2 regions of the Micromonospora sp. L32 genome follow, and region 1 is predicted to be linked to the other one. Evidence: riboswitches for the same ligand, from Rfam matches in the RefSeq annotation. Region 1 holds a riboswitch; the other holds the start of a gene.

Region 1 (3,398 bases):
GGCCGTCGGCGGTGAGGTCAGCCTGGACGACGACTTCTGAGGCCGCATAGCCTCGGCCCATGCCTGTCCACCGGCTCGACCGGGTCGACGCCCGGCGGATCGCGGTGCGCGCCCAACTGCTGGACGCGCACCGCCCGCTGGACCTGCTGACCGTGGTCAACAGGTTGACGTTCCTGCAACTGGATCCGACGGCCGCCGTGGCGCCCAGCGCCGACCTCGTCGCGTGGACGCGGCTGGGCGCCGGGTACCGGCCGGACCACCTGCGACAGGCGGTGGAGCGGGACCGCACCATGTTCGAGCACCAGGCCATGGTGCGGCCGACGGCGGACCTCGGGCTGCACCTCGCCGAGATGGCGGCGTGGCCGCCGGAGGGCTCGCGCAAGCACGCCTGGCTGGCGGCGAACGCCACGTTCCACCGGTTCGTGCTCGACCTGCTGCGCGACTCCGGCCCGCTGCTCTCCCGGGACGTGCCGGACCGCAGCGTGGTGCCGTGGCCGTCGACCGGCTGGACGAACAACCGCAACGTCACCCAACTGCTGGAGATCCTCGCCGCCCGGGGCGAGATCGCCGTCTCCGACCGGGTCGGTCGGCAACGCCGGTGGGATCTGGCCGAGCGGGTCTACCCGGCCGGCACGGCGGCCGTCCCGGCGGACGAGGCCCGGCGGACGCGCGACGAGCGGCGGTTGCGCTCGCTGGGCATCGCCCGGGCGTCGGTCGTCGGGGAGGCCGGTGAGCCGGCGCAGGTCGAGGGCACCGCCGGCGGGTGGCGGGTCGACCCGGCGGCCGTCGGTCAGCCGTTCGCCGGCCGTACCGCGCTGCTGTCGCCGTTCGACCGGCTGGTCCACGACCGGAAGCGGACCCGGGAGCTCTTCGACTTCGAGTACGTCCTGGAGATGTACCTGCCGAAGGCGAAGCGCCGCTGGGGCTACTTCGCACTGCCCGTGCTGCACCACGACCGGCTCGTCGGCAAGGTGGACGCCACGGCCGACCACAAGGCCGGCACCCTGCGGGTGCACGCCATCCACCAGGACGTCCCGTTCGACCCCGCCGTCACCGCGGCGGTGGACGCCGAGCTGGCGGCGCTGGCGGCCTGGCTCGGCCTGCCCACGGTCAGCGTGGCGTGAAGAGTTGTCGTCGCTGGGACGACCACAACTCTTCACACAGTTCGCGACGGGTCAGCGACTGCCTGTCCACCGGTCGGTGTGCAGGGCCTCGGCCAGCGGGCGCTTCTGCCGCCAGCCGTGCCGGGCCAGGTCGGGCACCTGTTCCAGGTGCGTCACCGGCCCGACGCAGAGCCAGGCCACCGGCCGGATGCCGGTGGGAATGCCCAGCAGGTCGGCCAGGAACGGCTCCCGGTAGAAGGAGACCCAGCCGACGCCGAGGCCCTCGGCGGTGGCGGCCAGCCAGAGGTTCTGGATGGCCAGGCAGACCGAGTAGAGGCCGGCGTCGGCGATGGCGTGCCGGCCCAGCACGGCCGGGCCGCCCCGCGACGGGTCGTAGGTCACCACGATCGACAGGCTCGACTCCAACACACCGTCGATCTTGATGCGGGCGAACCGTGCTGCCGCCTCGTCGGAGAGGGTGGCCGCGAAGGTGTCCCGTTCCGTCCGGACGTGCTCGTGGAAGCGGCGGCGCAGCCCGGCGTCCCGGACCAGGACGAAGTCCCACGGCTGTGAGTAGCCGACGCTGGGCGCGGCGTGCGCGGCGTCAAGGACGCGGTGCAGGGTGTCGTCCGGCACCGGCGCCCCGGTGAACTGGGCCCGGACGTCCCGGCGACGGTGGATGGCGGTGTAGAGGTCCACGGCAGGCTCCCGCTGCGCAAGGCCCACCCCGGACGGGTGGGCGGTCGACGCGAGGCCGGTCTTCGGACTCCTGGATCGACGCCTGGCCGCCCGCCTTCCCAGCCGTACGGCCAGTGGCTGCGCTCTCGCGCGTGGACGGTGGCTCCCCGGTCACCGCGGCGGGCCCGTGCCGGATTTGCACCGGCTTCCCGATTCTCCCCGCGCACGCGGGGCACCTCGCATGATCGTTGCCGTCGCGATACTAGTGGCCCATCGGGCGCCGGCACGCCCTGGCGTGCCGGCGCCGCCGGGCGGCATGCTGTGCCGATGGCCGTACACGTCACGCACGACGGACCGGTGACCACGGTGATCCTCGACCGGGCGGCGTCGCGCAACGCCGTCGACGGTCCCACCGCGCGGGCGCTCGCCGACGCGTTCCGCGCCTTCGAGGCCGACCCGGAGGCGCGGGTCGCGGTGCTCTGGGGCGCCGGCGGCACGTTCTGCTCCGGCGCCGACCTCAAGGTGATCGGTACGCCCAGCGGCAACCGGGTCGAGCCGGACGGCGACGGCCCGATGGGTCCGACCCGGATGTCGCTGTCCAAGCCGGTCGTCGCCGCGATCTCCGGGTACGCCGTGGCCGGCGGCCTGGAGCTGGCGCTCTGGTGCGACCTGCGGGTCGCCGAGTCCGACGCGGTGCTCGGGGTGTTCTGCCGGCGCTGGGGCGTACCGCTGATCGACGGCGGGACGGTCCGGCTGCCGAGGTTGATCGGGGAGAGCCGGGCGATGGACCTGATCCTCACCGGTCGCCCGGTGCCCGCCGAGGAGGCGTACGCGATGGGGTTGGTCAACCGGTTGGTCGCGCCGGGTGAGGCGCGGGCGGAGGCCGAGCGGTTGGCCGCCGAGATCGCCCGCCACCCGCAGACCTGCCTGCGCAACGACCGCGCGTCGGTGCTCGCCACCGCCGGCCTGACCGAGCCGGAGGCGCTCGCCACCGAGCTGGCGTACGGCATGCGGTCGCTGGACACGGACGCGGCAGCCGGCGCGGCCCGGTTCGCCGCCGGCGCCGGCCGCCACGGCGCCGTCAGCTGAGGTCGCGCAGGGCGTCCTCGATCGCCCGGTGGAACGTCGGGTACGCGTAGATCATGTGTCGGAGGTGGCTCAACGGCACCGCCGCGTGCACCGCCACCACCAGCGCCGACAGCACCTCGCCGCCGGCCGGGCCGACGGAGGTCGCGCCGACCAGCACGCCCTGGTCGGCGTCGGCGACGAGCTTGATGAAGCCGTCGTTGCCGGCCTTGTGGATCCAACCCCGGGCGGACGACGACAGCTGGGCGATGCCGACCTGCACGTTGATGCCGCGCTGGCGGGCCTGGTGCTCGGTGAGGCCGACCGCACCGACCTCCGGATCGGTGAAGGTGACCCGGGGCAGCGCCCGATAGTCGGCGCGGGGCAGGGTACCGGCGGCACCGCTCGGGCCGGTCGCGGTCATCGCGCCGCCGACCGCGCTGGCCGCGCCCATCGCACCGCCCACCACGCTGGCCGTCCCGCTCGGGTCGGGGCCACCGTCGGCGTGTCGGGTGCGGTCCAGCACGTCGGCGATGACGATCGCCGCCTGGT
Region 2 (3,398 bases), on a different contig from region 1:
CGGGGGTGAGCCATTCGACGTCGTGCCCGCCGGCGGCGATCAGCGCGTGGATCAGCGCGTCCCCGTCGGTGGGGACCGGCTCGTCGCCGAGGTCGTAACCGGCGTCGGCGAGGGCGGCGAGCAGCCGTACCGCCGAGGCGGGGGTGTCCAGGCCGACCGCGTTGCCGACCCGGGAGTGCTTGGTCGGGTACGAGCTGAGCACGACGGCGAGGCGCTTGTCGGCGTTGGGCACGTGCCGCAGCCGGGCCTGGCGGACGGCGATGCCGGCCACCCGGGCGGCCCGCTCCGCATCGGCGGCGTAGACCGAGAGCCCGTCGGCGTCGACGCGCTTGAACGAGAACGGCACGGTGACGATCCGCCCGTCGAACTCGGGGATGGCCACCTGCATCGCGGCGTCCAACGGGGAAAGTCCGGCGTCGCTGCCGGCCCACTGCTCGCGGGTGCTGGTGAGGCAGAGCGCCTGCACGATCGGCACGTCGAGGGCGGCGAGCGCGCCGACGTCCCAGGCATCCTCGTCGCCCCCGCCGGAGGCGTCCGCCGCGACGGCACCGCCGGCGGCGAGCACGGTGACGACCAGGGCGTCGCAGCGGGCGAAGAGGGGCAGCGGCCCGTCGCCGGGGGTGAGCCCGCGCAGCGAGCCGCAGAAGATCGGCAGCGGGTCGCCGCCGGCCGCCTCGACCGCGTCGGCGAGGACGTCGACGAAGCCGGTGTTCCCGGCGAGGGCGTGCGCCCGGTAGAAGACGATCCCGACGGTGGGGCGGGTCGCCGTCGACACCGCGGCGGCCCGGTCGCCGTGCACCCCGTACGCGGGGGTGGGCGCGGGCGGGTCGAAGCCCTCGCCGGTCAGCAGCACCGTGTCGGAGAGGAACCGGGCCAGCTCGGCCAGGTTCTCCGGACCCCCCTCGACCAGGTAGGACAGCGCCTGGGTGGCCACTCCGGAGGCCACCGTGGAGGCGGCCATCAGCTCCGCGTCGGGCACCGCCTCGCCGCCGAGCACCACCGTGGGCACGCCCGAGGCGAGCACGGCGGCCAGCCCGTCCGGCCACGCCTGCCGGCCGCCGAGCAGGCGTACGACGGCGAGGTCGACGCCGTCGAGCAGCGCCGGCACGGCGTCGGCGGCGACCCGGGCGGGGTTGGCCAGCCGGTAGTCGGCGCCGCTGGCGCGGGCGGCGAGCAGGTCGGTGTCGGCGGTGGAGAGCAGCAGGATGCGCACGGACGGCTCCGGAGAGTGACGCCCGGACCGGCGCGGGGCCGGTCGGGCGAGGCGAGGGGACGGGCGCGGTTCAGCGGGTACGACGGGCCGCCGGGCGGATCACCGGCGGTGAACCGGTGGGCGGCACGGTGCGGCGGTCAGCGGTGAACGGCGGAACGCGGGGCGCGGGCGCCGGACGGGGTGTCCGGACGGTCGGCCGGCGCGACGGCGCGGCCGGGCAGGGGCGCGTCAGCGCGCCCGGAACGGGTACGACGGAGCTCGTCGGCGGTGGAGACGCTGCGCGTCATCGGGGTCCTCCTCGGGTGTCCACGCCCTGGGGTCGCTCCGACGGCCGAAGTATCCTGGCTTCCGGATCAACGCTCTCCCCCGGCCTTCCAACCGCAGGAACACGGCCGTGACGCGCGAGGGGGGATCGCTCCCCGGTGACAGTGGCGGGACCGCGCCGGAATCGCACCGGCTTCCTTCACTGCCGTCAGGCCGCGAATGCTGCCACACCCCTCGGCGCCGGGTCAACGCCGCCCCGGCTCGCGCCGGGCAGGCCGGCCCATCGAAGCCCGACGATCATCAGCGACCGTCCCCGCACTTCGGACAATGTCCGACCTCGATGTCGCGCCCCCTTTGCTCTGCTGCCTCGGAGGCACCACTGGGAGCGCTTCGCTGTTGCCGCGGCGGCAGCAGAGCAAAGGGGACGGTGCGGGCGGGTATCCGCCGGTCAGCGTCGACGGCGGGGCCATCGGCCGGGGGCCGAACGCCTACGATCGGTCCCGCCGGCCGAAGAATCGCCGGTCGATCGGGAAAGGACCCCAGCCATCGCCGAGCCCACGTTCCACCACCTCGCCGGCCGGGTCTGGCTCTACCCGGGCGATCCCGACCCGGGCACCATCCAACCGAGCGTGGCGCTGATCACCGACGAGCGCGGCGGCGTGCTGGTCGACGCCGGGCACAGCCCGGGCCACGCCCGGGAGATCCGCGCCGCGCTGACGGCGGCGGGGCTGCCCGAGCCGCACTGGCTGGTCTACACCCACCACCACTGGGACCACGTGTGGGGCGCCTGCGCCTGGCCGGGCGTGGAGATCGTCGGCCACGTCGCCGGGGAGGCTCCGCTGCGCGCCGAGGCGGCCCGCCCGTGGAGTCACCGCTACCTGCGCGAGCAGGTCCGCGCCGAGCCGCGACTCGGCCCCAGCTTCCGGGCCCGGGCCCTGGCCATGGACTCCTGGGACGACTTCGCGGTGCTGCCGCCCACCCGCACCTTCACCGACGAACTGGAGCTGCCCACCGGCGTACGGCTGCGCCACGTCGGCGGCCGGCACGCCCCCGACTCGACCGTGGTGCTGGTGCCCGACTCGGCGGTGATGCTGCTCGGTGACTGCTTCTACCCGCCGCCGGCGCACCTGCGCCAGGAGGGGGACGGCCCCGACCTGGCGCTGGTGCGCCGGCTGCTCGACGACCGCTACCACTGGTACGTCTCCAGCCACGCCGACCCGATGACCCTCGACGAGGCCCGCGCCGCCGTCGAGGGGTGAGCGGTCAGCGCATCCGGCGTTCCGGGTGGGCCCGGTTCCAGACCCGCATCCGCTCCGGGTACCCGGTCTTCGTCGCCTCGTAGAGCGGCACGGCGTGCCGGCCGGCCAGCTTCGCCGCCACCTGCGGCGAGCCGGTCCGGCGGCGGATCCACTCGCCGTCGTGGGCGATCGCCACCACCGTGGTGTCCGTGGCGGTGGTCTCCGGCTCCAGGTAGAACTCCACGCCCTGCCGGCTGGTCACGAACTCCTCCAGCGCGGCCAGGTCCTCGCGGGTGGCCTCCCGGTCGAGCTTCGTCGGGGTGGGGACGGCGGCCCGCGACCGCCGGCTGAACCAGCCCATCTGCCCGCTCCTCTCCTCGGCGTCCCTCCAGTGGAGCACCGTCACCTGACAGTCGGCTGCGAGGCCGGTGAGCGTGAGCTGACCGGGCGTGCTCAGTCGAGCGCGGCCAGCTCCTCGGCGGAGAGCCGCAGCGCGCCGGCCGCGACGTTCTGGATCAGGTGCGCCTCGTCGCCGGTGCCGGGGATGGCCAGCACGTGCGGCCCCTGGTGCAGGGTCCAGGCGAGGCGTACCTGGTGCGGCGTGGCGCCGTGGGCCCGCGCGATCTCGTGGACGGCGGCGGTGTGCTCGGCCGCCGCGCCCGCCTCCCGCCGGACGCCGGCGA

The links. Region 1 has a riboswitch for cobalamin ahead of bluB (5,6-dimethylbenzimidazole synthase). Riboswitches for the same ligand answer to the same signal wherever they lie in the genome.
Region 2: another riboswitch for cobalamin. It lies ahead of cobN (cobaltochelatase subunit CobN); the one in region 1 lies ahead of bluB (5,6-dimethylbenzimidazole synthase).

The regions. Positions count from the first base shown of each region.
Region 1 is NZ_JBQHDD010000002.1:443,650-447,047, forward strand. It holds gene ACTMTB_RS06650 (ribonucleotide-diphosphate reductase subunit beta) at 1-40, shown strand, start outside; gene ACTMTB_RS06655 (DNA glycosylase AlkZ-like family protein) at 60-1,124, shown strand; gene bluB (5,6-dimethylbenzimidazole synthase) at 1,176-1,802, opposite strand; cobalamin riboswitch at 1,839-2,036, opposite strand; gene ACTMTB_RS06665 (crotonase/enoyl-CoA hydratase family protein) at 2,109-2,870, shown strand; gene ACTMTB_RS06670 (dihydrolipoyl dehydrogenase family protein) at 2,863-3,398, opposite strand, start outside.
Region 2 is NZ_JBQHDD010000005.1:75,903-79,300, forward strand. It holds gene cobN (cobaltochelatase subunit CobN) at 1-1,213, opposite strand, end outside; cobalamin riboswitch at 1,548-1,677, opposite strand; gene ACTMTB_RS15225 (MBL fold metallo-hydrolase) at 2,107-2,736, shown strand; gene ACTMTB_RS15230 (hypothetical protein) at 2,741-3,076, opposite strand; gene ACTMTB_RS15235 (aldo/keto reductase) at 3,169-3,398, opposite strand, start outside.